DNA from 2 places in the Streptomyces mirabilis genome. Region 1 is predicted to be linked to the other one. Evidence: predicted binding sites of a transcription regulator. Region 1 holds the regulator's gene; the other holds the start of a gene.
The links. Region 1 encodes HrcA, which represses chaperone genes, less so after heat shock. Its sites were predicted from a motif close to TTNGCACTCNGNNNNNCNGAGTGCNAA; they were not measured.
Positions count from the first base shown of each region.

Region 2: the regulator HrcA is predicted to act here: its motif matches at 9,243-9,269, upstream of groL (chaperonin GroEL).

Region 1 covers NZ_CP074102.1:5,831,157-5,846,408, forward strand. Annotated here, with positions in the region: gene SMIR_RS25670 (HAMP domain-containing protein) at 1-849, opposite strand, end outside; gene SMIR_RS25675 (ATP-binding SpoIIE family protein phosphatase) at 1,055-3,388, shown strand; gene hemW (radical SAM family heme chaperone HemW) at 3,453-4,685, shown strand; gene SMIR_RS25685 (DUF3097 domain-containing protein) at 4,968-5,777, opposite strand; gene SMIR_RS25690 (MBL fold metallo-hydrolase) at 5,809-6,639, opposite strand; gene hrcA (heat-inducible transcriptional repressor HrcA) at 6,866-7,888, shown strand; gene dnaJ (molecular chaperone DnaJ) at 7,889-9,025, shown strand; gene SMIR_RS25705 (nitronate monooxygenase) at 9,137-10,225, shown strand; gene SMIR_RS25710 (16S rRNA (uracil(1498)-N(3))-methyltransferase) at 10,222-10,962, shown strand; gene SMIR_RS25715 (VOC family protein) at 11,048-11,440, shown strand; gene SMIR_RS25720 (hypothetical protein) at 11,552-12,133, shown strand; gene SMIR_RS25725 (S41 family peptidase) at 12,179-15,252, shown strand, end outside.
Region 2 covers NZ_CP074102.1:4,634,868-4,650,119, reverse strand. Annotated here, with positions in the region: gene SMIR_RS20645 (subtype B tannase) at 1-769, opposite strand, end outside; gene SMIR_RS20640 (zinc metalloprotease) at 1,324-1,872, shown strand; gene SMIR_RS20635 (hypothetical protein) at 1,869-2,537, shown strand; gene SMIR_RS20630 (hypothetical protein) at 2,611-3,285, opposite strand; gene SMIR_RS20625 (RNA polymerase sigma factor) at 3,282-3,797, opposite strand; partial or broken gene SMIR_RS43585 (hypothetical protein) at 3,943-4,434, shown strand; gene SMIR_RS20620 (carboxylesterase/lipase family protein) at 4,465-6,024, opposite strand; gene SMIR_RS20615 (NADH:flavin oxidoreductase) at 6,179-7,303, opposite strand; gene groL (chaperonin GroEL) at 7,494-9,116, opposite strand; gene SMIR_RS20605 (cold-shock protein) at 9,501-9,707, opposite strand; gene SMIR_RS20600 (MoaD/ThiS family protein) at 10,168-10,443, opposite strand; gene thrC (threonine synthase) at 10,546-11,874, opposite strand; SAM riboswitch class I at 11,892-12,039, opposite strand; gene SMIR_RS20590 (glucosyl-3-phosphoglycerate synthase) at 12,219-13,163, shown strand; gene SMIR_RS20585 (alpha,alpha-trehalose-phosphate synthase (UDP-forming)) at 13,277-14,674, shown strand; gene otsB (trehalose-phosphatase) at 14,783-15,252, opposite strand, start outside.

The sequences.
Region 1 (15,252 bases):
GGCCGTGGTGACCTGGGCGATGTTGCGGACCTGGGACGTCAGGTTCGAGGCCATGAAGTTGACGTTGTCGGTGAGGTCCTTCCAGACTCCCGAGACGCCTCTGACCTGGGCGCGGCCACCCAGTTGCCCTTCGGTGCCGACCTCGCGGGCCACGCGGGTGACCTCGTCGGCGAAGGCGGACAGCTGGTCGACCATCGTGTTCACGGTGAGCTTCAGTTCGAGCAGCTCACCGGTCGCCTCGACCGTCACCGTACGGGTCAGGTCGCCGCGTGCCACCGCCGTGGTCACCAGGGCGATGTCACGGACCTGGGCGGTCAGCCGGGACGCCATCGTGTTGACCGCTTCGGTCACATCGCGCCAACTGCCCGACAGGCCCTGCACCTTGGCGCGCCCGCCGAGACGGCCTTCGGTGCCGACCTCGCGCGCGACCCGGGTCACCTCGCCCGTGAAGAGGGACAGCTGATCGACCATCTTGTTGACGGCGCGCCCCAACCTCCGCAGATCGCCTCTGAGCTGACGGTTGCCGTCGTGCAGGTCGACCCGCTGGGTGAGGTCGCCGCCGGCCACCGCGTCCAGGACGCGCGTCGCGTTCGCGGCGGGCGCCACCAGGGCGTCGAGCAGCTGGTTCACGTCATTGACGCGGGTCGTCCAACTGCCCTGGCCCGGGCTCGCCGACAGCCGCTCGTCGAGCCGTCCGTGCCGGACCAGCTCCCGTCGTACCCGCTGCACTTCCGTGTTGAAGTGGGTGCTGCGGTCGATGATCTGGTTGAACGTCGCGGTCAGGTCGGCCACCAGGCCGTGCCCCGTCTCCGGCACCTTGGTGAAGTCACCGTCCCGCGCGGCGGTCATCGCGGCGAGCAGCGGACGCAGATCGGACGCCGGGATCCGGCCGTCGTCGAATGCCCGATTCTGTCCGTCTTCGAGCACACGCGTAGCACTGTTCTCACTCATGGCGGCCCACTTCGGTAACTCGGCGCTTATGGGCGTGGCCAGTCTGTCACTCTGTCCGTGTCGCCTGAGGCGTATTCGTCCGAACTGCTCAGGGAGCCGCACAGTGGGGGCCATTCCGACGCAACGGGAGTCGCAACCGGACTCCACGGCGCTTGCCCCTGGTACGCCCGCGCACTACCGCGCGGGTCAGGAAGCCATGGCGCGCGCCGCGCTGCCGGGCACTCCGCTCGCGCCCGGCGCCGCCCGCCGCATGGTGCGCGAGACGCTCGCCGACTGGGGGGAACTCGCCCTGCCCGGCGCCGAGATCGTCCGAGAGCGCCTCGCCGAGGACGCCGTCCTGGTGGTCAGCGAACTCGTCACCAACGCCGTCGTGCACGCGGGCACCGACGTCGAGCTGCTGTGCCGGCTGGAGATCACCGACGGCGGTGCGGTGGGCGCGGTGGTCGTCGAGGTCTCCGACCACCATCCCTCGCGGGCGGTACGCGAGGAGTCGGCCGAACGGGCGTACGGCATACCGGAGTACGGGCGGGGGCTGCGGTTGGTCGCCTCCCTGTCGGAGGCGTGGGGGATCACGTATCGGACCGGGGTCAAGACGGTGTGGGCGCGGCTGCCCGTGGACGGGGGGCTGAGCGTCGACGAGGGGCTGGGCGTCCAGGGCGGGTTGGGCGTCGAGAGCGGATTGGGCGTTGAAGGCGGGTTGGGCGTCGAGAGCGGATTGGGCGTTGAAGGCGGGTTGCGTGTTGAGAGCGGGTTGGGTGTCAAGGGTGAGTTGGGTGTTGAAGGCGGGCTGGGTGTTGAAGGTGGGCTGAGTGTCGGTGGTGGGTTGGGTGTTGAGCGTGGGTTGAGTGTGGGTGGTGGGTTCGGTGTCGACAGGGGGATGGGTGTCGGGCCGGGAATGACGGAAGCCGCGGGACTTTCCGCCGGTTCGGGGTTGGCCGACGGATTCGGACTGCCGGGCGGAATCGGGGTGCCGGGCGGGACGGGACTGGTCGGCGAGACGGGGCCGGCTGACGAGACGGGACTGGTCGGCGAGAGGGTCGCCCCCGAACCGCGGCAGAGGCCGCAACAGGACGGCGACTGGCTCAACCGCGGCGCCCTCTCCTTCCTCGCCGAGGCCTCCGACCTGCTCGCCGGGCAGCTCGACGAGGACCTCGTCGCCGCGCTCGCCGGACAGCTCCTCGTACCGCGGCTCGCCGACTGGTGTGCCGTATGGCTGGAGGACGAGGCCACCGACCGGGCGGGTGGGCTCGGGCTGGCCCTGGGACCCCGGCTCGCCCGGGTCTGGCACGGCAGTGAGAACCGGATCGAGGAGCTGCGGCGGGCCCTGGAGAAGGATCCGCCACGGTTGCCGGACTCGGTGCGGTCCCGGGCGGTGCCGGTGCCCTGGCCGGGGGAGGCGTCTGGACCGGGAGAGGCCTTGGGCACGGGGCAGGTGCCGGGGCAGACGGGTGGCACGGGCGGAGTGAGCGGGGCGGCGCTCGCGTACCGGCTGATCGCGGGCGGCCGGCCGCTCGGCACCCTCGTCATCGGCCGGGCCGGACTGGCCGCCTTCCCCGACGAGATCACCGGGCTCGTCGAGGACCTCAGCCGGCGGATCGCCCTCGCCATCGGCGCGGCCCGCCAGTACGCGCGCCAGGCCACCATCAGCCGGGTCCTCCAGCGGGGACTGCTGCCCGGCGCGGTAGCCGAGATCCCCGGGGTGCGCAGCGCCCTCGTGTACGAGCCGCTCGACAAGGGCGGACCCAGTGGTGACTTCTACGACCTGTTCCCCGCGGGCGACGGGCGCTGGTGCTTCGTCCTCGGCGACGTCCAGGGCAAGGGGCCCGAGGCCGCCGTCGTGATCGGCCTGGCCCGGCCCTGGGTGCGACTGCTGGCCCGCGAGGGCTACCACGTCGCGGACGTGCTCGACCGCCTCAACCAGCTCCTCCTCGACGACGCGACGGAGGCGGCGGACGCGGCGGCCCGTGCGCTGGTGGCGACGGGCGGGCCGGGTCTCGGCCCCGACGAGGGTCCACAGACCCGTTTCCTCTCCATGCTGTACGGCGAGCTGGTGCCCTTCGAGGGCGGCGTACGCTGCACCCTCGCCTCCGCCGGGCACCCGCTGCCGCTGATCCTCGGCCCCGACGGCGACGTACGGGAGGTGGCCGAGCCGCAGACCCTCCTCGGTGTCTTCGAGGACGCGACCTACGTCTCCGAGACCTTCGACCTGTACCCCGGCGACACCGTCCTGTGTGTCACCGACGGAGTGACGGAGCGCCGCAGCGGGCCGCGCCAGTTCGATGACGACGAAGGGCTCGCGGAGGCCCTCGCGGGCTGTACGGGGCTGAGCGCCGAGCTCGTCGCGGAACGCATCCGGCGACTCGTGCACGAGTTCGGCAGCAAGCCGCCGGAGGACGACCTGGCGTTGTTGGTGCTGCAGGCGGAGTGGGAGGAATAGAGCGAGAAACGGCAGGTGAGCGGTTGGAAAGGGGTATGCGGCCGGGTACGGGACAATGGAAGGCATGCCTTCCGCACTTCCCGACGGTGAGCCCGTCCCCGACGACGGGGCGCTGCCCGCGCACGCCCTGGCCGGAGCCGCCGAGCGCCCCCTCGGTTTCTACCTCCACGTGCCGTACTGCGCGACCCGCTGCGGCTACTGCGACTTCAACACCTACACGGCGACCGAGCTGCGGGGCACCGGAGGCGTGCTCGCCTCCCGCGACAACTACGCGGAGACGCTGATCGACGAGGTCCGGCTCGCCCGCAAGGTCCTCGGCGACGACCCGCGACCCGTCCGTACGGTGTTCGTCGGCGGCGGTACGCCCACGTTGCTGGCCGCCGACGACCTCGTACGGATGCTGGGGGCGATCCGGGACGAGTTCGGGCTCGCGGACGACGCGGAGATCACGACCGAGGCGAACCCGGAGTCGGTTGATCCGCGGTATCTGGAGACGCTCAGGACCGGAGGGTTCAACCGGATCTCCTTCGGCATGCAGAGCGCCCGGCAGCACGTCCTCAAGGTGCTCGACCGTACGCACACCCCCGGCCGGCCCGAGGCGTGTGTCGCGGAGGCGCGTGCGGCCGGGTTCGAGCATGTGAACCTCGACCTGATCTACGGCACGCCCGGTGAGTCCGACGACGACTGGCGGGCCTCGCTCGACGCCGCGCTCGGTGCCGGGCCCGACCATGTCTCCGCGTACGCGCTGATCGTCGAGGAGGGGACGCAGCTCGCCCGCCGTATCCGGCGGGGCGAGGTGCCGATGACGGACGACGATGTGCATGCGGACCGGTATCTGATCGCCGACGAGGTGCTGTCCGGGGCGGGGTTCGACTGGTACGAGGTGTCGAACTGGGCCACTTCCGCCGCCGGGCGGTGCCTGCACAACGAGCTGTACTGGCGGGGCGCCGACTGGTGGGGGGCCGGGCCCGGGGCCCACAGTCACGTGGGCGGGGTGCGGTGGTGGAACGTGAAGCATCCCGGGGCGTATGCGGGGGCGTTGGCCGCGGGGCGGTCTCCGGGGGCGGGGCGTGAGCTGCTCTCGGAGGAGGACCGGCGGGTGGAGCGGATTCTGCTCGAGCTGCGGCTTCGGGAGGGGTGTCCGTTGTCGCTGCTGCGGGTGGAGGGGCTTGCGGCGGCGGGGCGTGCGTTGTCGGAGGGGTTGCTCGAATCCGGGCCGTATGGCGAGGGGCGGGCCGTGCTTACGTTGCGGGGGCGGTTGCTGGCGGACGCGGTGGTAAGAGACCTGGTGGACTGAGGGGGCTGCGCCCCCGGACCCCGGCGGTGTTCTTCTTCTGCGGGCGAGTGGGGGCTGGTCGCGCAGTTCCCCGCGCCCCTGGGGGATCGGGGCTGCGCCCCGGATCTCCGGCCGTGTGGAGTTCTTCGGCCGAGGGCGGGTGGGGGCTGGTCGCGCAGTTCCCCGCGCCCCTATAGACCTCGGGCCGTCCGGCGTTCCAGGGAGAGGCCGGGGGACGCACCCCACCCACCGCGGTCCACGCCCTCCAGTTCGTCCGGCGTTCGAGGACGAGGATCGGGTTTGTCAGTGGGGGGCTGTGACGAAGTCGATGAGTTCTTCCACTCGGCCCAGGAGCTCCGGCTGCAGGTCCTTGTAGGAGTGGACGCGGGACAGGATGTGCTGCCAGGCGGCGCCGGTGTTCTCGGGCCAGCCGAGGGCGCGGCAGACGCCGGTCTTCCAGTCCTGGCCGTGGGGGACCCGGGGCCAGGACGGGATGCCTACGGAGGACGGCTTCACGGCTTCCCAGATGTCGATGTAGGGATGGCCGAGGACCAAGGCGTGCTCGCTCGTGACCGACGCCGCGATACGCGACTCCTTGCTGCCGGGCACCAGGTGGTCGACGAGGACGCCGAGGCGGGCGTCCGGCCCGGGCGAGAAGTCCGCCACGATCGCGGGCAGGTCGTCGACGCCCTCCAGGTACTCGACCACGACGCCCTCGATGCGCAGATCGTCGCCCCAGACCCGTTCGACCAGCTCGGCGTCGTGGCGGCCCTCCACGTAGATCCGGCCGGCACGGGCGACCCGGGCCCGCGCGCCGGGGACGGCCACCGAACCGGAGGCCGTGCGGGTGGGACGGACGGCGGTGCTGGAGGGAGAGGGGCGGGTGAGAGTGACTACCCGGCCCTCCAGGAGGAAGCCGCGCGGTTCCAGCGGGAACACGCGGTGCTTGCCGAAGCGGTCCTCCAGCGTCACCGTGCCCGCCTCGCAGCGGATCACCGCACCGCAGAAGCCGGTAGCCGGCTCCTCGACCACCAGGCCCGGCTCCGCCGGAACCTCCGGCACGGGCTTGGGCTTCTTCCACGGCGGAGTCAGGTCCGGAGAGTACTGGCGCATTCGGATGACGATAGGAGAAGCCCGGCGGCGCTCACCGCGACACGCCGAAATCCGACGCGTCGAAACCGGGCGTGGCGAAACCGGGCGTGGCGAAACCCGGCGTGGCGAGACCGGGCGTGGCGAGACCGGCCGTGGCGGAACCCGGCACGCCGAAACGCGCGGCCAACGCGTCCCGCTGGGACCGCACGAACCCGGCGTCCACGACCGCCCCGTGACCGGGCACGTACAGCGCGTCCTCCCCGCCGAGGTCGAGCAACCGGTCAAGGGCCCCGGGCCAGCGCGACGGTACGGCGTCGGGGCCCGCCTGGGGCTCGCCGGACTCCTCGACCAGGTCGCCGCAGAACACCACCGTCGGCTCGCCCGGCACCACGACCACGAGGTCGTGGGCGGTGTGGCCCTCGCCCGTCCGCACCAGCAGGACCTCGACGCCGCCGGTCAGCTCGAGATGCCAGGTGCCCCACACGTAGTGCCGGGGACGCACCAGGGTGTCCGCCGCGTCCTCCGCCGCCCGCGCATCCAGCCCGCCCCGCACAGCGTCCGCGTACAGCTCCTCGCGCCCGTGCTCGTACACCTCGGCCGAGCCGCCCGCGACGAGGACCTCCGCGCCCGCGAACGCCGCGGCGCCGAGGACATGGTCGAAGTGGGGGTGGGTGAGCGCGAGGAAGGTCACACGGCGGCCGGCGAGCGCCTGCGCCTCCCCGCGCAACCGTGCGCCCTCCGCGAGGCTCGACCCCGCGTCGACGATCAGCGCCCCGCCCTCGCCCACGACCAGCCCGACCGTGCAGTCCCAGACCGGAAGCCGCCGCCGCCCCACCCGCGGTGTCAGCTGCTCCCACCCTGCCTCTTCCCAAGTCACCTTCATACGCCGACGCTAGCGGTGAGGGCGTGGACGGTACGACATCGCGGGCAGGGACGGTGTGACATCACGGGACACGTCGGTGTACGTCCGTGCACCTTGCACAAGATCGCGGGGCCGCCCTTGCCGGGGCCGTACCCACCGGCCGTACACTGGGCCGGGGAATGCTGGCACTCGCACACGCTGAGTGCCAAGCCAGGCGCCGAGGGGTCGAGAGCTGGAGGTGTGCGCGATGCTCAGTGAACGCAGGCTCGAAGTGCTGCGCGCCATCGTCCAGGACTATGTCGGCACCGACGAACCGGTCGCGGTCGGGTCCAAGGCGCTGACCGAGCGGCACCGGCTGGGAGTGTCCCCGGCCACCGTCCGCAACGACATGGCGGCCCTGGAGGACGAGGGGTACATCGCCCAGCCGCACACCAGCGCCGGGCGGATCCCCACCGACAAGGGCTACCGGCTCTTCGTCGACAAGCTCGCCGGCGTCAAGCCGATGACCGCGCCCGAGCGGCGGGCCATTCAGAACTTCCTGGACGGCGCGGTCGACCTGGACGACGTCGTCGGGCGGACGGTGCGGCTGCTCGCGCAGCTGACCCGGCAGGTCGCCGTCGTGCAGTATCCGTCGCTGACGAGATCGACCGTGCGGCACGTGGAGCTGCTGTCCCTCGCCCCTGCTCGTGTGATGCTCGTGCTGATCACGGACACCGGGCGGGTCGAGCAGCGCATGATCGACTGCCCGGCCCCGTTCGGAGAAACGTCTCTCGCGGATCTGCGGGCCCGGCTCAACAGCAGGGTCGCGGGCCGTCGCTTCGCGGACGTCCCGCAGCTCGTGCAGGACCTCCCGGACGCGTTCGAGGCGGAGGACCGGGGTACGGTCGCGACGGTGCTCTCCACTCTTCTGGAGACGCTCGTCGAGGAGACCGAGGAGCGGCTGATGATCGGCGGAACCGCCAATCTGACGCGCTTCGGACATGACTTCCCTCTCACCATCCGGCCGGTGCTCGAAGCGCTGGAGGAGCAGGTCGTGCTTCTCAAGTTGCTTGGTGAGGCCGGGGATTCGAGCATGACCGTGCGAATCGGTCACGAGAACGCGTATGAGGGACTCAACTCCACGTCCGTGGTCTCGGTCGGCTACGGTTCGGGCGGCGAGGCAGTAGCCAAACTCGGCGTGGTCGGCCCGACCCGCATGGATTACCCGGGAACGATGGGAGCGGTACGCGCAGTGGCACGGTACGTCGGACAGATCCTGGCGGAGTCGTAAGTGGCCACGGACTACTACGCCGTACTCGGCGTGCGCCGCGACGCGTCCCAGGACGAGATCAAGAAGGCCTTCCGGCGGCTCGCACGCGAGCTGCACCCGGACGTCAATCCCGATCCGAAGACGCAGGAGCGGTTCAAGGAGATCAACGCCGCGTACGAGGTGTTGTCGGACCCGCAGAAGAAGCAGGTCTACGACCTCGGCGGCGACCCGCTGTCCCAGTCGGGCGGCGGCGGTGCGGGCGGCTTCGGCGCCGGTGGGTTCGGGAACTTCTCGGACATCATGGACGCCTTCTTCGGTACGGCGTCGCAGCGCGGTCCGCGGTCGCGTACGCGGCGTGGCCAGGACGCCATGATCCGGCTCGAGATCGAGCTGGACGAGGCGGCCTTCGGCACGACGAAGGACATCCAGGTCGACACGGCCGTCGTCTGCGCCACCTGCAACGGTGAGGGCGCGGCGCCGGGTACCTCGGCCCAGACCTGTGACATGTGTCGCGGGCGGGGTGAGGTGTCCCAGGTCACGCGGTCCTTCCTCGGGCAGGTCATGACCTCCCGGCCGTGTCCGCAGTGCCAGGGCTTCGGGACCGTCGTCCCGACTCCCTGCCCCGAGTGCGCCGGTGACGGGCGGGTCCGGTCGCGTCGCACGCTGACCGTCAAGATCCCCGCCGGTGTCGACAACGGCACGCGGATCCAGCTCGCGGGCGAGGGCGAGGTCGGGCCCGGTGGCGGTCCCGCCGGTGACCTCTACGTCGAGATCCACGAGCTGCCGCACTCCACGTTCCAGCGGCGCGGGGACGATCTGCACTGCACGGTGACCATTCCGATGACCGCGGCCTCGCTCGGCACCAAGGTGCCGCTGGAGACCCTCGACGGTCTCGAGGAGGTCGACATCCGTCCGGGCACGCAGTCCGGGCAGTCGATCCCGCTGCACGGGCGGGGTGTCACGCATCTGCGCGGCGGCGGCCGGGGTGACCTCATCGTGCATGTCGAGGTGACCACGCCCACGAAGCTCGATCCCGAGCAGGAGCGGTTGCTGCGGGAGCTGGCGCAGCTGCGGGGGGAGGAGCGGCCCACCGGGCAGTTCCAGCCCGGGCAGCAGGGCCTGTTCTCGCGCCTGAAGGACGCGTTCAACGGTCGCTGACGGGTGTTCCTGGGGGCTCCGCCCCCAGGCGCTCGACCGTCCGTCCCGGTGGCCTATGCCAGGCGGAAGGCCCGATTCGGACTTGTTCGGAGGACGTGACAACATGCCGTCATGTCCACCGCACTGACCGATCTCTTCCCTCACCCGATCGTGCAGGCCCCCATGGCGGGCGGCGTCTCCGTCCCGCATCTCGCGGCCGCCGTGTCCGAGGCGGGCGGGCTCGGGTTCCTCGCCGCCGGGTACAAGACCGCCGACGGCATGTACCAGGAGATCAAGCAGTTGCGCGGGCTCACGGGCCGCCCCTTCGGGGTCAATCTGTTCGTGCCGCAGCCCGAGTACGCGGACCCCGCCGCGGTCGAGGTCTACGCCCACCAGCTCGCGGGCGAGTCCTCCTGGTACGAGACCGAACTCGGTGAACCGGACAGCGGTCGTGACGACGGCTACGACGCCAAGCTCGCCGTCCTCCACGACAACCCGGTGCCGGTGGTCTCGTTCCACTTCGGCATCCCGAGCCCCGACGTCCTGGACTCCCTGCGCCGCGCCGGCACACTCACCGTGATCACCGCGACCACGGCCGAGGAGGCCCTCGCCGTCCAGCGGGCCGGCGCCGACGCGGTCATCGCACAGGGTGTGGAGGCGGGCGGCCACCAGGGCACCCACCGCGACAACCCGGAGACGGACGGTACGGGTATCGGGCTGCTGTCGCTGATCGCGCAGGTCCGCGAGACCGTGGACATCCCGATCATCGCCGCCGGCGGCATCATGCGCGGCAGCCAGATCGCCGCGGTGCTCGCCGCGGGTGCGAACGCGGCACAGCTCGGCACCGCGTTCCTCGCCACCCCGGAGTCCGGCGCCAACGCCGTGCACAAGCAGGCGCTGACCAACCCGCTGTTCGTGCGGACGGAGCTGACGCGCGCGTTCTCCGGGCGGCCGGCGCGCGGCCTGGTGAACCGCTTCATGCGTGAGCACGGCCCGTACGCGCCCGCCGCGTATCCCGAGGTCCACCACCTCACCTCCCCGTTGCGCAAGGCGGCCGCCAAGGCGGGCGACGCGCAGGGCATGGCGCTGTGGGCGGGGCAGGGGCACCGCATGGCGCGCGAGCTGTCCGCCGGGCAGCTGGTGGAGGTGCTGAGCGCGGAGCTCGAGGCGGCCAGGACAGCGTTGTCGGCCGCCGGGGAAGCGGGGGGTGAGGTTCGATGACGGCACCGGTGTTCGTGGTCGAGCACTTCGACGCGGACGGCGTCGGACGGCATGTCCTCGACGGCTCGGAGGGGCGGCACGCCGTCTCCGTGAAGCGGCTGAACCCCGGCGAGGACGTCGTCCTCACGGACGGGGCCGGGCGCTGGGCCCAGTGCGTGGTCGTCGCCACCGAGGGCAAGGACCGCCTGATCGTCCAGATGGACTCCGTGGCCGAGGAGCCGGTGGAGGAGCCCCGTGTCACCGTCGTCCAGGCGCTTCCCAAGGGCGACCGGGGCGAGCTGGCCGTCGAGACCATGACCGAGACCGGCGTCGACGCGATCGTCCCCTGGGCCGCCTCCCGCTGCATCACCCAGTGGAAGGGCGAGCGGGGTCTGAAGGCGCTCGCCAAGTGGCGGGCCACGGCCCGGGAGGCCGGCAAGCAGTCGCGCCGGGTGCGTTTCCCGGAGGTCGCGGACGCGGCGACGACCAAGCAGGTTGCTGCGCTTCTCGCCAAAGCCGACTTCGCGGCCGTTCTGCACGAGAGTGGCGCCGAACCCCTGGCCACGGCCGAACTGCCCGAGCGGGGCGAGATCGTGCTCGTGATCGGCCCGGAAGGAGGCGTCTCTCCCGAGGAGCTGGCGCTCTTCGCGGAGTCGGGTGCTAAGGCGTACCGGCTCGGGCGTAGCGTGCTGCGTACCTCGACCGCCGGGACCGCGGCGACCGCGCTGCTGCTCGGGCGCACCGGCCGCTGGTCCTGAAACCACGCCGACCACGACACGTACGACACGCGCGCCGACCACGACACGCACGCCCGCACGCCACGCCCACCCACGGGGGGACGCCTTGGAACTCGCCCAAGTACGGTTGCTCGTCTCGGACTTCCCGGTCTGCTACCGCTTCTACGCGGAGGTCCTCGGCCTCAAGCCCCAGTCGGGCGCGACCGAAGGACCGTACGAGAAGTTCAGTCCCACCGCCGGTTCGGCGGGCATCGCGCTCCAGGACCGCGCGATGATGGCCCGGATACTGGGTGAACTGGGCGACTCGGCGAGCGGCCACCGTTCCCTGGTGGTCCTGCGCGTCGATGACCTGGACTCCTACTGCGAGGCCATCACCTCGCGCGGCGCCGTCCTCGTCCACGGCCCGGACTTCATGACGGACCGGATGCGGGTCGCCCACCTCAAGGACCCCGAGGGCAACCTGGTGGAACTTCAGGAGTGGCTCCTCCTGCGGACCTGACACAGTTTCACGCATATGCGTTCGACGGGGGCGCACGCGGGTGTGTAGTGGCCGTATGGGGTCTACCGCGACGGCCGGGACAGTGGCACTCTGCCGTCTATGGGGGCATTGATGCGTATTCGACGACTGGCGAGACGACTGGTGACGGGCCGTCGGGGACCGATGGTCGCCGGGCTCGCCGTGGTGAGCGCCTTCGGGGTGGCCGCGTGCGAACCGGTCGGTGGCCTGAGCGCCTCCGCGGTGGCGTACACGACCGACCGGGCCGGGACCGCGGAGCTCCAGCGGCAGCATGTCGACGTGCAGTACCTGAGCTGCACCGGGTCGTACGGCGGCGGGAACAAGGCCTACACCCCGGGGCACACACCGTCGGCCTCGAGTTCCACGCCCTCCGTGGTGGAGGTGGACTGCCGGGGGCAGACCAAGGACCGGCGGGAGATCACCATCACCGGGAAGGTCACCCGTGAGGTCGAGGGCAAGTGTGTCCGCGGGGACCTGACGGCCAAGGTCGGCGGCAAGCAGTGGTTCCACGTGAACGTACTGGGCAACTGCAACGCCCCGAGCACACCCTCGTACACGCCCCCCACCTACAACGCGCCCACCTACCACCGCCCGGGCCCCACCACCACCGTCACCGTGACGAAGACCATGTGGTGCAAGGGCGATCCCACCTGCTGGCCCTCCCAGGGCAAGTGATCCAAACCCCTGTCGGGCGGAGCCGTCGCTGCATAGGGTGATCGGGTGACTCAGTCTGCATCGTCCGCGTCATCGGCATTGCCCGCGTATCTCCGGTTTCCGCATCTGCACGGCGAGCTGGTCGCCTTCACCGCCGAGGACGACGTCTGGGTCGCCCCGCTCGACGGCGGCGGTCGCGCCTGGCGGGTCAGCGCCGACAACGTGCCGGTGAACCACCCCCGCATCTCCCCGGACGGTACGACCGTCGCCTGGACGTCGACGCGCGACGGAGCGCCCGAGGTGCACGCCGCGCCCCTGGAGGGCGGACCGTCCACGCGGCTGACGTACTGGGGGAGTGCGAAGACCCAGGTGCGCGGCTGGACCCCGGACGGGCGCGTGCTCGCGCTCAGCACCCAGGGCCAGGCCAGCCTGCGCCGCAGCTGGGCCCGGGCCGTCCCGCTCGACGGCGGCCCCGCGACCACCCTGCCGTACGGGCCGGTCGGCGATGTCGTCCACGGCGATGCGGGTGTGCTGCTGCTGTCCGCTCCCATGGGGCGCGAGGCCGCCTGGTGGAAGCGGTACCGGGGCGGTACGGCGGGCAAGTTGTGGATCGACAGGGACGGCGGCGACGGGGTGGGAGCCGGCGAGTTCGTACGGCTGCACGAGGACCTGGACGGGAACCTCGAATACCCCCTGTGGGTGGGGGAGCGCGTCGCCTTCCTGTCCGACCACGAGGGCGTCGGAGCGCTCTACTCCTCCCTCGCCGACGGGTCAGATCTGCGCCGGCACACGCCGATCGACGGTTTCTACGCCCGGCACGCTGCGACCGACGGCGCCCGGGTCGTGTACGCGTCCGCCGGTGAACTGTGGCTCCTCGACGACCTGGACGGCGCCGAGCCGCGCCGGCTCGACCTGCGGCTCGGTGGACAGCGCGTCGACCAGCAGCCGCACCCCGTGAGCGCCTCCCGCTGGTTCTCGGCCGCCGCCCCCGACCACACCGGACGCGGCAGCGCGGTCTCCGTGCGCGGCGCCGTCCACTGGGTCACCCACCGCTCCGGACCGGCCCGCGCGCTCGCCGCCCGGCCCGGTGTGCGCGCCCGGCTGCCCCGCGCCTTCCGGGTGGAGGGCGAGGAGTACGTGGTGTGGGTGACGGACGCGGCGGGCGACGACGCGCTGGAGTTCGCCCCGGCGACCGGTCTCGCGCCCGGAGCGACCCCGCGCCGGCTCGCCGCCGGACAGCTGGGACGGGTCCTCGGGCTCGCCATGGCACCCGACGGCAGCCGCGCCGCCGTCGCCTCGCACGACGGACGGGTGCTGCTCGTCGAGCGGGAGACCGGGGAGGTGCGGGAGGTCGACCGGAGCGAGGACGGCGAGGTCTCCGGGCTCGTCTTCTCGCCGGACTCCGCCTGGCTCGCCTGGTCGCACCCCGGCCCGCGCCCGCTGCGCCAGCTCAAGCTGGCCAACACCGCCGACCTGTCGGTGACCGAGGCCACCCCGCTCCGCTTCCGCGACTACGCGCCCGCGTTCACCCTCGACGGCAAGCACCTCGCCTTCCTCTCGGCCCGCTCCTTCGACCCCGTCTACGACGAACACGTCTTCGATCTCGCGTTCGTCGGGGGCTCCCGGCCGCATCTGATCACCCTGGCCGCGACCACCCCGTCCCCCTTCGGACCGCAGCGCCACGGCCGCCCCTTCGAGGCACCCGACAAGGACGAGACGCCCGACAGCGAGGGCGCCCCCACCACCCGTATCGACCTCGACGGACTCGCCGACCGGATCGTCCCGTTCCCCGTCGAGGCGGCCCGCTACTCGACCCTGCGCGCCGCCAAGGACGGGCTGCTGTGGCTGCGCCACCCGGTCGTCGGTGTCCTCGGCGCCTCCCGCGCCACCCCGGACGACCCGGACCCGAAGACCGAACTGGAGCGATACGACCTCGCCCAGCAGCGCGTCGAGCACCTCGCCGCCGACGCCGAGCACTTCGCCGTCAGCGGCGACGGCAAACGCGTCCTGCTGTGGACCGACGGCAAGCTCAAGGTCGTCCCCAGCGACCGCCGCGCCTCGAACGACGACGAGAGCGACACGAACATCACCGTCGACCTCTCCCGGGTCCGCCAGACCATCGACCCGGCCGCCGAGTGGCGGCAGATGTACGACGAGACCGGCCGCCTCATGCGCGACAACTTCTGGCGGCCCGACCTGGGCGGGGTCGACTGGGAAGGCGTGCTGGACCGCTACCGGCCGGTGCTCGAACGGGTCGCCACCCACGACGACCTCGTCGACCTGCTGTGGGAGGTGCAGGGCGAGCTCGGCACCTCGCACGCGTACGTCACCCCGCGCGGCGGCTGGGGCGGCGGCGACCGGGCGCAGGGTCTGCTCGGTGCGGACATCTCCCGTCACGAGGACGGCAGTTGGCGCATCGACCGGATCCTTCCCTCGGAGACCTCCGACCCGGACGCGCGGGCGCCGCTCGCCGCGCCCGGCGTCGCGGTGCGCGCGGGGGACGCGATCGTCGCGGTCGCCGGGCAGCCGGTGGACCCGGTGGCCGGACCCGGGCCGCTGCTCGTCGGCACCGCGGGCAAGCCGGTCGAGCTGACCGTCTCCCCGTCGGGCGGCGGAGATCCGCGGCACGCCGTCGTCGTCCCGCTCGCCGACGAGGAGCCGCTGCGCTACCACGCCTGGGTGGCGGACCGGCGCGCCTATGTCCATGAACAGTCGGGCGGCAGACTCGGCTATCTCCACGTGCCCGACATGCAGGCGCCCGGCTGGGCCCAGATCCACCGCGACCTGCGGATCGAGGTGGCCAGGGAGGGGCTGGTCGTGGACGTCCGGGAGAACCGCGGCGGCCACACCTCCCAGTTGGTCGTGGAGAAGCTCGCGCGGCGGATCGTGGGCTGGGACCTGCCGCGCGGGATGCGGCCGTACAGCTATCCGGAGGACGCGCCGCGCGGACCGGTCGTCGCCGTCGCCAACGAGTTCTCCGGCTCGGACGGCGACATCGTCAACGCGGCGATCAAGGCGCTGGGCATCGGGCCGGTCGTCGGGACACGGACGTGGGGCGGGGTCGTCGGCATCGACAGCCGGTACCGGCTCGTCGACGGCACCCTCGTCACCCAGCCCAAGTACGCGTTCTGGCTGGACGG
Region 2 (15,252 bases), 1.2 Mb from region 1:
TGGCGAAGATGGCGTCGCTCGCGTCGGCCGCACCCAGCTCCTCCAGGTAGGAGTCGTAGGCCGGACTGTCGCCGGACGCGCCGAGCAGCGAGGACAGCGCGCCGCCGGCGCTGACTCCGGCGGAGACGATCCGGTTCACGTTGCCCGGGATACGCCCCCTGTTGAACTTCACGTACCGCACCGCGGCCTTGAGGTCGACGATGGCGGCGGGCGCGGTGCCGTAGTACGTACCGCTGGAGTCGACCAGTGACCGCCCGCGCGCGCCCGGCTCCACGACGACGTACCCGGCGGCGAGCGCCAGCTGCTGGCGGCTCGCGACGGAGTCGGCAGCGGGAGCGGGCCCGCCCGGGCCGCCGGGGCCCATCCCGCCGCCCGCGCCGACGCCCGTGGCGTTCGCGACGGACGAGGGCATGTAGCCGCCGATCTGGTTGGCGAAGAGGATGGGGGCACCGGACGCGTCCACGACGCTTCCGTCGATCTTCACCGGCACGCTGACGTTGAGGGACTGATAGGTGGCGTCCACCGGGTCGGCCACGTACGAGGCCACTTTGTAGAAGTGGTAGACGACCTCGTGGGCGGTGCCGGTGGTGTCCGTGATGCTGGTGGTCAACTCCGTGTAGCTGTCCGGGTCGAAGACCAGGGAGGAGTCCGTGGACGCGGCGGACGACGCCGCGGACGTTCGGCTCGCCGCCCGCGCGCCGGAGGCGAACCCGACCGCTGGCACCGCGGTACCCACGGTGAGCCCCATGACCACTGTCCTGCGCTTCACTGACTTCACTACCGTCTCCTGTCTTCGCGGCTCGTTCGAACAACGAGCCCCCAGGACAACAGCCGTTCCTTAAGCCCTCCTTTGTGTCTCCAGTGACGGCACCGGAACCGGCCACCGCCCTGACCAGCCACACGGTCACCCTGCTGCGGCGGCCTCCAAACCGAAGTAATCGCCCACAAAATTGTCAGCAATTTTGGCGCGATCTGGCGCCCGGCCGAGGCCCCCCTCGGTGCACCGACCACGAAGTGCCGCGCATCCAGGGCGTATCGCGAACTCGAGCAACCGCCCTGTCAACTCCCTTACCACAATTGCCCATTGGGCCCACCCATCCCATTGACCACCCTTTAATTCGCACATACGATCCGTTTACGTGGCCTGCCGAGACACGGGGGAAGCTCGGCCCTTCTTTGATGCAGAACCGGAATCCGCATCCGCCACTTCTCCCACGGTCTCCGTTTCCGGGGGACATGGACTGATCACCCATGCTCCGGCCGCGAACACACGACCATGCGCGGGGCGCTGCCGCCCGCGAACACAGACACGGGGAAGTCTCTTTGACAATCAAATACGCCCGAACCGCAGCCAGACTGGCCACCGGCACCGCCCTGACCACGGCGATCGCCATCGGCGGAGCGACGGTCGCCCATGCCGACTACTACGACGGCGGCATGCCGTCGCGCAGCTGGAACGTCAAGGCGGTCGGCATCAATGACACCTGGGTCGGATTCCTCGACACGGGCCGGAAGAACTGGAACAACGCGGGCGCCGGAGCGAGCATCGGACGGACGTCCAGCGCCAAGGCCGAATTCACGGCGGGACGCTATTCCCAGAGTTGGTACGGGCTTTACTCACCGTCCGGCTTCCGCCACATCAACCGCGTCTTCAAAATCAAGGTCAACGCACGCACCCTGGATCGCGACTCCGGCTCCCACATGACCGAGTGGTGCCGCAGCACGGCCACGCACGAACTCGGGCACGGGCTCAGCCTCGACGACAACCCGAACACGTCGAGGGCGTCGCTCATGAAGCACAGCCGCAACCGCACGACCGTGCAGAAGCCACAGCCGTACGACGTCTCCGAGGTGAAGAGGATCTACTCATGACCGCGGTCAGGAACGTCCTCGTAGCCAGTTCGGCGCTGCTCGCCGCCGTCGTCCTCGTCGGCTGTTCCGCCGACGGTTCGGCCAAGGAGAAGGCCGGGAACAAGGCCGGTGCCGCGGCGGCGGACGTCGTCCCGTACGAGGCCGACTACCCGTCGTACGACTCGGTCGACGCACTGGTGAAGCAGTCGGACGTCATCGTCCGGGGCACCGTCGTCGGCTCCCAGGTACGGGAACTGAGCCCGGAGGCGCCCACCGGCGACGACCCCGTGGCCAACCCTCAGGCGGGGCTCTCGCCCGAGGAGGCCGCCGAGTCCGACCCGGTGGTCGTCACCGTCTCCACGGTCAAGGTCGCCCAGGTGCTCTCCGGCGCCGGCGACGTGAAGGTCGGGGACACGGTCGAGGTATCCCAGCTCGGCGGCACGCTGGACGGGGTCACGTACCAGGAGAAGCAGACCACCACCCTGACCGAGGACGACACCCAGTACGTCCTCATGCTCGCCGACCAGGGCAACAAGAACCCCTACGACCTGCTCAACCCCGAGCAGGCTCTCTACACCGTCGGTTCCGACGACCAGGTCACACCCGTGGTCGACGGCGGGTTCGACGGCATCGGCAAGGTGGACGAACTCGCCGCCAAGGCCGAGGCGATCGACGAAGCGAAGTAGCTTCGCTGATTCCACTGGTTCCACTGGTTCCACTGGGGGCGGCCGTCGCTTGCGGCGGCCGCCCCCGGCTCCGTCAGGGCGTCAGCTTCAGGGCCTTGAGCACTCCCGCGCTCAGAGTGACGTCGTTGTCGGCGCCGGCGACCGCGTGCCCGCCATCGACCCCGTACACGCCCTGGGTGGTGTTGACCGGGGTGAAGCGCCCGCCGTCCAGCTCATCGAGCAGCAGGACGTACTCCTTCCCGGCGGCGAGGTCCGCCGTCTCGGGCCCGGACCCGGGTGTCGTGTAGGCCAGCTCGATCCTGCCGCCCGTCGGGGACGTGCCCTTGGCCGTTGCCAGCACCTGAGCCGTGGCGACGGTCTCGGTCAGGCCGTCGGACGTCTCCTCGTGCCCGGCACCCAGCCGCGCGCGGACGATCAGGACCGAAGCGGACTCCAGCTCGGCGGTCGTCTTGAAGTACGGCTCGTCCGCCATCGGGTCCCCGCCGCCCCCGCCGGGCTCCTTCGGGTCGTTCAGGGCGAAGACGGCGACTCCCGCGACCACCACGGCGGCCGTACAGGCGACGGCGGCCACAAGGACTCCCCGCCGGGACGGCCTCCGGGCCGGTCCCCGCCGCTCCGTCTCGACGGCCCCGACCAGGTCGGACCCGATCAGGTCGGCGAGTTCGCCCCGCGCGCGCGCCGACATGCCGTCCGTGGGCGCATCCGGCACCGGATTGACGTGCTGGACAAGGGATTTCACATTGATCATGCCGACTCCTCGGATGTGAGGGACGCGGGTGAGGCGTAACCGTCGCGGAAGGCTTCACGGGCGCGGTGCAGCCGGACCCAGACCGCTGGGCCACTGCACCCGAGGACCTCGGCGGTCTCGGCCGTGCTGAGGCCGTCCCAATAGCGCAACAGCAGGACGTCCCGGTGTCGTTCGGGAAGCCGTTCGAGGGTTTCGAGCACCACGGAGTCCTCCGCGGACGCCGGCGCACGGTCCAGTTCGTCGGTGATGCGCCGGTGCAGCTCGGTCAGCCGGGTCGCGGCGCGGTAGTGATTGCTCAGCAGATTGCGCGCGGTGACGAACAGCCAGCCGGTGGTCGCCTCCGTGCCCCCGAGCGCGCGTTCCCAAGCGATCCGGAAGACCTCGGCCGTCAGTTCCTCCGCCGCATCGCGGTCACCCACCCGCCGGTGCACGAAGGCGGACACACGCGGGTGGTCGCGGACATACAAGGCCGTGAACCGTGCGGCGCGTTCACGGTCGGTCGCGGTCTTCATGTTCTCCACACCCTGTAGATGTCATGAGCCCGGCATTTCCTTACAGGCGCCGGAGTCTTTCTCTCTTCGGCACCGCCTCACGGCAGCCGCCCCTCCTCGTTGATGCGCCGCACCCGCGCCCGCAGCACCTCCCCCTTTCGATCTCATGGCTGAAGCCAACTTCAGTGCTGCACCCCGTCCCGCGCACGCCCTCCCCCACCCCATGGCCAATCCCGGTTACGGAAAACGCAGCGCCCCGGACCAACACCCCCGCACCAAGCACGACTTCGCGCACCTCCCGCCCCGCGAGGCAGCGATCGCCGCGTACGTCGACCGGCTCCCCGACGGTGCCGACATCTCCGTAAAGACGCTGGCCAAAGAGCTCCCGTACGGCCAGTGCGCCCTGCGCACGGCCCTCAACAACCTCACTCGGGCGGGCCACTTGCGCCGGGGCCGCGAACACCTGACCGAGTCGGGCGGCTTCCGCTGGATCACCCGATCGTGGTTCACCCGAACGGCACGCGACGACGGCTGGTGGGCGACGTTCACCCGCGGCGATGTACCTCAGGAGCCCCCGGACCGGCCGACCGCCCCCACCCGCTCCCGCGCCCACATCCTCGTCCGCGGCCGGCGGCGACGGCTCGGTCGGCGGCGCCCTGACCCACAGGAAAGAACCCGGCGCCCCTCCTCAGCCCATCAACGACAGCGCCCCGAAGTCATGGTGCTCCCAGAGGCGGCGCGAGGTCTCGTGCGGGTACGGGGTGACCGCGGAGTCCGTGTCGAAGACCTGGGTCGGCCGCCGCTCGGTGTCGTACGCGGGCCAGCCCGGGTCTCCCGTCGTGGCGAACGCCGTCCAGGCCGTGCGGAACCGGGACGACAGGGCCTCGGCCTCCGGGGACGACCCGACCCCGGCGAACAGCATCAGGCCGAGGTCGGCGCCGAAGGTTCCGAACAACAGCGGTATGTCGAGGCCGTGACAGGCGCCCAGCCTGCCGCCGTAGGCGGGCGCGGGCCAGGCCAGCTCGTAGACGTGCGCGCGGCCGCCGCCCGCGAGCTGCGCATCGGCCAGGCGCAGCGAGGGCATACGGAACACCGCGTCGGAGTGCACCCACTCGTAGAGCTCCTCGGGAGAGGCGTCGGGAAAGGCGGCGCGGTAGGCCCGCTCGCCGTCAGCCCCGGAGTCCGGTCCCGGTCCAACTCCCGGTCCCGGTCCCGGTCCGAAGGTGCGCAGTGCCTCCGTCGCCTGCTCCTCCGTGATCGTCCCGAGTTGGCCGCCCAGCGCGGCGAACAGCCGGTACTCGTTCCGGGTGTGCCCGACGATCAGTTCCACGTCCCGTGCCGAGCCGGCCGCGAGCGCCTGCCAGGGGGCGGTCGGCAGTACCTCTCCGTCGACGACGGGCGAGAAGGCGGTCAGCGTGTGGGCGACCGTGCCCCACCTGTCCTCGAACTCCCGCATCTTGGGCCCCAACGCCTCGCCCACGGCGGTCAGTCGGCGGGGATCCACCGAGGACAGGTCGGTGACCGTCGGGCGCAGGCCCGCCTCGGCGGCGATGGCGACGGCGATGTCACGGGCGAGGTCGTCGGAGAAGAAGGGGCCGGGCACGCTCTGCGCGATCGCCCGACCGAACAGCCCGGCCGCGCTCGGCATGGCCAGCAGAGAGGCGACGGACCCGGCGCCCGCGGACTCGCCGAAGACGGTGACCCGGCCGGAGTCGCCGCCGAAGGCCGCGATGTTCTCCCGTACCCATTCCAGGGCCGCGACCTGGTCGAGCAGCCCCCGATTGGCGGGGGCTCCGTCGATCCGGGCGAAACCCTCCACGCCGAGGCGGTAGTTGAGGGTGACGACGACCAGGTCGCCGTCGCGGGCGATACGGCGGGCGTCGTATCCGGGACTGCCGGAGTGGCCGAGCTTGTAGGCGCCGCCGTAGATCCAGACCATCACCGGAAGGCGGGCGGCCGGGTCCGGGTCGGGCGTCCAGACGTTGACGGTCAGCCAGTCGTCGCCCATGGGGGCGTCGATCACCCCGGTACGGCCCTGGAATCCCGACTCCTGCGGGGGCGGCGGCCCGAAGGCGAACGCGTCCCGGGTGCCGTCCCAGGCGGCCACCGGACGCGGGGCAGCGAACCGCGCGTCCCCCACCGGCGGTTGGGCGAACGGAATGCCCCGGAAGACCACCAGCCCGTCCTCCCGACGGCCACGCACCGCACCGGCATGGGTGCGCACCACGCTCGCTCCTGCTGACGTCACGACGGCTCCCTCGGTACGGGTGGAACGGAACGGGTCCTTGAGGGAACAGCGTGCTACGAAACAGCCGGGCGATCACCCCCCGGGGATGGGGAGGTGATCGCCCGGATGCGATTTCGGACAGGTCGGGTCACGTCCGGTCCGACCGGCCCGAGGTTCAGCTGAGCGTGCTCATCGCCTTCGGGTCGTACGACCCGAGCTCCTCGAACCGTCCGTCCAGTACCTTCGCCGCCCACTCCGGGTCCTGGAGGAGGGCGCGGCCCACGGCGACGAGGTCGAACTCGTCGCGCTCCAGGCGGTCGAGGAGGTTGTCGAGGGAGGCCACCGCGGAGCCCTCGCCCATGAAGGCCTTGATGAAGTCGCCGTCGAGGCCGACCGAGCCGACGGTGATGGTGGGCCTGCCCGTGAGCTTCTTGGTCCAGCCCGCGAGGTTCAGGTCGGAACCGTCGAACTCGGGGAGCCAGTAGCGGCGGGTGGAGGCGTGGAAGGCGTCGACGCCGGCGGCGGCGAGCGGGGTCAGGATGGCCTCCAGCTCCTCCGGGGTCTCGGCGAGCCGGGCGTCGTAGTTGTCCGACTTCCACTGCGAGTAGCGGAACAGGACGGGGAAGTCGGCCGAGACCGAGTCACGGACCGCGGCGACGATCTCCGCCGCGAACTTCGTACGGGCGACGGGGTCACCGCCGTACACGTCCGTACGCCGGTTGGTGCCCGCCCACAGGAACTGGTCGAGCAGATAGCCGTGCGCGCCGTGCAGTTCGACGCCGTCGAAGCCGATGCGTTCGGCGGTGGCGGCGGCCTCGGCGAACGCGGCGATGACCTCGTCCAGGTCGGCCTGGGTCATGGCCTTGCCGGTGCCCTCGGTGCCGTCGAGACGGATGCCGGAGGGGCCGACCGCGGGGGCGTCGGCGTACGGCGGCCGTCCCGCCTTGCGCACCATGCCGATGTGCCACAGCTGCGGAACGATCGTGCCGCCCGCCGCGTGCACCGCGTCGGCGACCTTCGTCCAGCCCGCGAGCTGCTCCGTGCCGTGGAAGCGCGGGACGCGGTCGCTCTCGCCTGCCGAGTCGTGGCCGACGTACGTGCCCTCGGTGACGATGAGGCCCACGCCCGCGGCGGCGCGGCGGGCGTAGTACTCGGCCACGTCCTCACCGGGGACGCCGCCCGGGGAGAACTGCCGGGTCATCGGTGCCATCGCGATCCGGTTCGGGACGGTCAGGCCGTTCAGCGAGACGGGGCGGGACAGGATCTCGGCCGCGCGGGAGGCGGGGGCAGTCGTAGACACGTGTGGGGGCTCCTCGGGTACCGGATGGTATGTGCGTATGCATCGATGGTGCGTCAACCACAACTCCCCGGTCGGTCATGTCATTCCGGCCGCCCGGCACCTCGCCCTGTGACCCCGGACACGCCCGAGGGCGGCACCCCCTGTTTCCAGGGAGTACCGCCCTCGGCAGGAAAACCGATCCTCGGAGGGATCAGAAGTCCATGTCACCGCCCGGCATGCCGCCGCCGGCCGGCGCGGCGGCCTTCTCCGGCTTGTCGGCGATGACGGCCTCGGTGGTCAGGAACAGCGCGGCGATGGAGGCGGCGTTCTGCAGAGCAGAGCGGGTCACCTTCGCCGGGTCGATGATGCCCTCGGCGATCATGTCGACGTACTCACCGGTCGCGGCGTTCAGGCCGTGGCCGACGGGCAGGTTGCGCACCTTCTCGACGATGACGCCACCCTCGAGACCACCGTTGACGGCGATCTGCTTGAGCGGGGCCTCCAGGGCGAGTCGCACGGCGTTGGCGCCGGTCGCCTCGTCACCCGAGAGCTCGAGCTTCTCGAAGACCGAGGAGGCCTGGATGAGGGCCACGCCACCACCGGCGACGATGCCCTCCTCGACGGCCGCCTTCGCGTTGCGAACGGCGTCCTCGATGCGGTGCTTGCGCTCCTTGAGCTCGACCTCGGTGGCGGCACCGGCCTTGATGACGGCCACGCCGCCGGCCAGCTTCGCCAGGCGCTCCTGGAGCTTCTCGCGGTCGTAGTCCGAGTCGGAGTTCTCGATCTCGGCACGGATCTGGTTGACCCGGCCCTGGACCTGGTCGGCGGAGCCGGAGCCGTCCACGATCGTGGTCTCGTCCTTGGTGATGACGACCTTGCGGGCACGGCCCAGCAGGTCCAGACCCGCGTTCTCCAGCTTGAGGCCGACCTCCTCGGAGATGACCTCGCCGCCCGTGAGGATGGCGATGTCGCCGAGCATGGCCTTGCGGCGGTCACCGAAGCCCGGAGCCTTGACGGCGACGGACTTGAAGGTGCCACGGATCTTGTTGACGACCAGGGTCGACAGGGCCTCGCCCTCGACGTCCTCGGCGATGATCAGCAGCGGCTTGCCGGACTGCATGACCTTCTCGAGGAGCGGCAGCAGGTCCTTGACGTTGCTGATCTTCGAGTTGGCGATCAGGATGTACGGGTCGTCGAGGACGGCCTCCATACGCTCCATGTCGGTGGCGAAGTACGCCGAGATGTAGCCCTTGTCGAAGCGCATGCCCTCGGTGAGCTCAAGCTCCAGACCGAAGGTCTGGGACTCCTCGACGGTGATGACGCCTTCCTTGCCGACCTTGTCCATCGCCTCGGCGATGAGCTCGCCGATCTGGGTGTCGGCGGCGGAGATGGAGGCCGTGGAAGCGATCTGCTCCTTGGTCTCGACATCCTTGGCCTGCTCAAGGAGGGCACCGGAGACGGCCTCGACGGCCTTCTCGATACCGCGCTTGAGAGCCATCGGGTTGGCGCCGGCGGCTACGTTGCGCAGGCCCTCGCGGACGAGAGCCTGGGCGAGAACGGTCGCGGTGGTCGTACCGTCACCGGCGACGTCGTCCGTCTTCTTGGCGACTTCCTTGACCAGCTCGGCGCCGATCTTCTCGTACGGGTCCTCGAGCTCGATCTCCTTGGCGATGGAAACACCATCGTTGGTGATCGTGGGGGCGCCCCACTTCTTCTCGAGGACGACGTTGCGGCCCTTGGGGCCAAGGGTGACCTTGACGGCGTCGGCGAGCTGGTTCATCCCGCGCTCGAGACCGCGCCGTGCCTCCTCGTCGAACGCGATGATCTTGGCCATGTGAAGTGGTCCTCCCGGACTGGGGTGGATTGCTCCGGACCGCGCTGGCGCCCGCGACGGACGGCCTGCCTGCCCCGTGGTTCCTTGCACCACCTGGCCTGCGGGCCTCACCGACCCGGTCCTTCGTTATCACTCTCACCTTCAGAGTGCTAACGCCAATGATTAGCACTCGCCCCTGCCGAGTGCAAGCGCCTCCCCTTGATCCGCAGGTGAGAAGGGGCGCGCAACCCGCGCGTCGCGCCGGTGCGCGAGCGGGCCCGCACCGACGGGCAGACAGCCGCGCCGGCGGGCAGACAGTCACATCTACGGACAGACAGACCGAAGGGCTCGCACCCCATGGGATACGAGCCCTTCGTCACGTCGAACAGTCAGTCGGCGCGTGCTTCAGCTGGTCGCGAGCCGGACCATGTCCGCCTGCGGCCCTTTCTGGCCCTGCGAGATCTCGAAATCGACCCGCTGACCCTCTTCCAGGGTGCGGTAGCCGTCCATCTGAATCGCGCTGTAGTGGACGAATACATCCGCACCACCGTCGACCGCGATGAAGCCGTACCCCTTCTCCGCGTTGAACCACTTGACGGTGCCCTGAGCCATGCCTAACTCCCCTATTACTGGCCCTTGCACAGGACCGCACTTCGCGGACCCGGGTCAGACCTCACCCCCCAACGGTTGGGGGTGTGCGCCGGAACGCGTCGACCGCGGCTGAATGTATCTGTCCAACTGCCGTCTGCAACAGGTCAATCGGACGAGAATTCCGGGCATGACTGATCGGGAATATGGGGAGAATTTGCGAAGATTCAGGGCAAGTCGGGCCCCATAAATGCCATATAAGGCTCAAAAGTGCGGGACACTTTGGCTACTTCTTGCCGGACTTCGGGCGCGAACTCATATGCGCCCGGCATGCAAAGTGGAGCGGCTTCCCCAACTCTACCGCGCTCAACCATACAGAATTGCCCCCTCCGCTTCTCTCGCGGAGGGGGCAATTCGATGAACTCTCGGTAATTGGCATTACCAAGGGTAACAATCTCACCCTGGGTAACGGCCCGCGAGGTGGTCAGCCACCGGCGACGGCAGGAATGATCGAGACGCCCGCGCCGTCCGGTGTCGCCGTCTCCAGGCCCTGCTCGAAGCGGACGTCGTCATCGTTCACGTAGACGTTGACGAACCGGCGCAGCTTGCCCTGGTCGTCGAGAACGCGGGCGGAGATACCGGCGTGGTTCTTCTCCAGATCGGCGATGACCTCGCCGAGGGTCCCACCCTCGGCCGTCACCTCGGCCTGACCACCGGTGTAGGTGCGCAGGATGGTGGGGATGCGGACGTTGACGCTCATTCCTTGTGACCTCCGGTCGGGTAGCGCCCCAAAGGGGCGCGGGGAACTGCGCGACCGGCCCCCACCGGCCCGCAGCAGAGAAACAACCCTCCGAGCCAAGCCCTAGGCGAGCCCGGCCTCTCGGAAAGAGTCCAGGTTGGGACGAATGGTCGCCGTCAGCCCCGTACCGGCCACCGCATCCAGCGTCTTCAGACCATCACCGGTGTTCAGAACGACGGTGGTCAGCGTCGGGTCCAGCAGCCCGTTCTCGATCAGCTTCTTCGTCACACCCACCGTCACACCACCGGCGGTCTCCGCGAAGATGCCCTCCGTGCGCGCGAGCAGCTTGATCGCGTCCACGACCTGCTCGTCGTTCACGTCCTCCACGGCCCCACCCGTGCGCCGCGCGATGTCCAGCACGTACGGCCCGTCCGCCGGGTTGCCGATCGCCAGCGACTTGGCGATGGTGTTCGGCTTCTGGGGCCGTACGACGTCGTGGCCAGCCTTGTAGGCGACGGACACCGGCGAGCAGCCCTCGGCCTGGGCGCCGAAGATCTTGTACGGCTTGTCCTCGACCAGTCCGAGCTTGATCAGCTCCTGAAGACCCTTGTCGATCTTCGTGAGCTGGGAGCCGGAGGCGATGGGCACCACGAGCTGGTCGGGGAGCTTCCACCCCAGCTGCTCGCAGATCTCGTACGCCAGGGTCTTGGAGCCCTCCGCGTAGTACGGCCGCAGGTTGACGTTGACGAAGCCCCAGCCCTCGCCGGCCGGGTCGCCGATCAGCTCGGAGCAGAAGCGGTTCACGTCGTCGTAGTTGCCCTCGATGCCGACGAGCTCGCCGCCGTAGATCGCGGCCATGACGACCTTGCCCTGCTCCAGGTCGTGCGGGATGAACACGCAGGAGCGGAAGCCGGCGCGGGCGGCGGCGGCACCCACGGCGCCGGCGAGGTTGCCGGTGGAGGAGCAGGAGAGAGTGGTGAAGTTGAAGGCACGCGCCGCCTCGATGGCCTGCGCCACGACGCGGTCCTTGAAGGAGTGCGTCGGGTTGCCGGAGTCGTCCTTGACGAAGAGCTTGCCGGCCTCGACGCCCAGCTCGCGGGCGAGGTTGTCGGCCTTGACGAGCTTGGTCCAGCCGGGGTTGATGTTCGGCTTGTCGGCGACGTCGGCCGGGACGGGCAGCAGCGGCGCGTAGCGCCAGATGTTCGCGGGGCCCGCTTCGATGCGCGCCCGGAGCTCTTCGGTTTCGTAGGCCGAGAAGTCGTACGCGATCTCCAGCGGGCCGAAACACTCCTCGCAGGCGAAGACCGGGCCGAGCGGCACGCGGTGCCCGCACTCGCGGCAGGAAAGCGCGTCGGCGGGTCCGAGATCCACACCGACTACGGTGGTGGTGTCGCCCGCGACAGGGTTCGTGGTGCTTGCAACAGTCGAACTTGCAACAGTCTGCGCAGCCATGGAGGCGAGGCCCTTTCTCCTCATCTTCCTCACGACGCACTTCGCCGTGAGACGGATTTGGCACCTTCCCTAGCCGGGAGCCTCGCCACATCAATGTGACAGGAACCAGCTGGAGGGTTGCCGGGGCTTCATCGGGCCGTATCCCTCTGCCCCTCTGGATGAGCGGTATTCGGTTGTGTCGTGCGGGTGGTGCGGTGGTCCGCAAATGATCTACGACATGCGATGGTCATCCGCGTTGTTCAAGACTGTAACCGAAGGCCAGGACAGTTGAGATAGTCGTCCGAACCGCGAGATGGATCACACCGTGAGACACCGGGTGATCAGACAGTGAGGAGCCGCAGACTGTGCTGAAGGAAACTGAGCGCTGGCTGAGCAATCGCTCCTGGTCCGTGACCGATCGCCCGCTCCACAGGCTCATGTCCGCCAAACGGGCCACGGGCTCCTCGGTGAGCGTCGTCCTGCCGGCGCTGAACGAGGAGGAGACGGTCGGCGAGATCGTCGCCATCATCCGCCACGACCTGATGCAGCAGGTGCCCCTCGTCGACGAGATCGTCGTCATCGACTCGGGCTCGACCGACCGCACCTCGGAGGTGGCCGCCGCGGCGGGCGCGCGCGTGGTGCACCGGGACGAGATCCTGCCGCGCATCCCGACCGTGCCCGGCAAGGGCGAGGTGCTGTGGCGTTCCCTCCTCGTGACGAGCGGGGACATCATCTGTTTCATCGACGCGGATCTGAAGGAGTTCTCCTCGGACTTCGTCTCCGGGATCGTGGGGCCGCTGCTCACCGAGCCCGGTGTGGACCTCGTCAAGGCGATGTACGACCGTCCGCTCGGCGGTGCGGCGGGGCAGGGCGGCCGGGTCACCGAACTCATGGCCCGCCCCCTCCTCAACATGCACTGGCCGCAGCTGGCCGGCTTCGTGCAGCCGCTCGGCGGGGAGTACGCGGCCCGCCGCTCGCTGCTCGAACAGCTCCCCTTCCCCGTCGGGTACGGGATCGAGCTGGGCATGCTGGTCGACGCCCTGCACCTGGTGGGCCTGGACGCGCTCGCCCAGGTCGACGTGGGCGTGCGCAAGCACCGCCACCAGGACGGGCAGGCGCTGGGCCGGATGTCCGCCGCGATCTACCGAACGGCCCAGCTCCGGCTGGCCCGCGGTCACCTGATCCGCCCGGCCCTCACCCAGTTCGAACGGAGCAGGGACGGTTTCGAGCCGCGCACGTACTCGGTGGACACGGAGGAACGTCCGCCGATGGTCGAAATCTCCGAGTACCAGAAACGAAGGGCGGCGTAGCAGCGCCCCGTCAGGGGCGCGGGGAACTGCGCGACAAGCCCCCACCGGCCCGCGGACGGCATACGGCTGAAGGGAACGTTTGAGCGTTTCGACGCCGGGCTAGGTTTCGATGCATGGCTTCCCCCGCTTCAACGCAAGGCGCCCACAACATCCTCGTCGCATCCAACCGCGGCCCGGTCACCTACGAGGTCCAGGAGGACGGCTCGCTGCGCGCCAGGCGCGGTGGCGGCGGGCTGGTCTCGGGCCTCTCCGCGATCGGGCCGGACGCGGGAGCCCTGTGGGTGTGCTCGGCGCTCGGCGACGGCGACCGCGAGGCGGTCCGGCGCGGGGTCGCCGAGGACGGCGTACGGATGCTGGACATCGACGCCGACGTGCACGCGGACGCGTACAACGGCATCGCGAACTCCGTGCTGTGGTTCGTCCACCACATGCTGTACCAGACCCCGCTGGAGCCGGTCTTCGACGCGGAGTTCCGGCGCCAGTGGGCGTCGTACGAGGCGTACAACCGCGCGTTCGCCGAAGCTCTGGCCGCGGAGGCGGCGCAGGGCGCGGTGGTGATCATCCAGGACTACCACCTGACCCTCGTCCCCGGGATGCTGCGCGAGCTCCGTCCCGACCTGCGGATCGGCCACTTCTCGCACACCCCCTGGGCGCCGGTCGACTACTTCCGGATGCTGCCCGACGACATCGCCGAACAGGTGCTGCGCGGCATGCTCGGCGCGGACCGGCTCGGCTTCCTCACCCAGCGCTGGGCGGACGCGTTCACCGCCTGTTGCGACGCGACCGTCGGCGGGCTCGGCGACACCCGGATCGGCGTGCACGGGCTCGGCGCGGACGCGGACTTCCTGCGCAGGCGCTCGCACGAGGCGGACGTCGCGGAGCGCATGGCCGCGCTGCGCGAGCAGATCGGCGAGGGCCGCAGGACGATCGTGCGGGTCGACCGGACCGAGCTGTCGAAGAACATCGTGCGGGGCCTGCTGGCGTACCGGCAGCTGCTGGAGGACCACCCGGAGTGGCGCGAGCGCGTCGTCCACGTGGCCTTCGCCTACCCCTCCCGCCAGGACCTGGCCGTCTACCGGGACTACACGGCCGAGGTGCAGCGCGTGGCGACCGAGATCAACGCCCGCTACGGCACACCGGGATGGACCCCGGTCGTCCTCCACGTCAAGGACGACTTCGCCCGCTCCCTGGCCGCGTACCGGCTCGCCGACGTCGCCCTCGTCAACCCCATCCGCGACGGCATGAACCTCGTCGCCAAGGAGGTGCCGGTCGTCTCCGACGAGGGATGCGTGCTGGTGCTCTCACGGGAAGCGGGGGCGTACGAGGAGCTGGGCGAGGACGCGATGGTGGTGAACCCGTACGACGTGGTCGGCACCGCGCGGGCGCTGGACTCGGCGCTGACCATGCCGCTGGGCGAGCGGGCGGAACGTACGAAGCGGTTGGCTGCCGCCGGGACGGCGTTGCCTCCGGCGCAGTGGTTTCTTGAGCAGTTGCGGGAGTTGGAGGGCTGAGTCGGGAGTCTTCGGCTGCGGGTGCGTTGTGGCTGGTCGCGCCCACGCGGCGGAGTCGCATATGTCACAGCCCCGCGCCCCTGACGGGGCGCTGTAGTCGGCCGGGGATCAGTGGTCCAGGCGACTCGCCAATGCCTTCAGCAGGCGTACGACTCCTCCGGGGCCGTCGACAACGAGGTCCGCGCGTTCGGCCAGTTCGGTGACTTCCGCGCTGCCGCTGCACACCAGCAGGCCCGGGACGCCGTCCGAGCGGAGTTTGTCGACGGCGGCGAAGGCGGGGAGGTCGCCCAGGTCGTCGCCGGCGTACATGACGGCCTCGGCGCGGACCTCGCGGACGTACTCCAGGAGGGCGACGCCCTTGTCCATGCCCGGGGGACGGAGTTCGAGGACCATCCGACCGGGTTCGACGATCAGGCCATGGCGGGTGGCGAGGTCGGTGAGGGGTTCGCGCAGTGCCTCGAACGCGGCCTGGGGGTCCTCGGCTCGGCGGGTGTGGACGGCGACCGCGCGGCCCTTCTCCTCGATCCAGGTGCCGTGCCAGGCGCCGATCCTGTCGAGGACCCCGGGCAGCTCGGCAC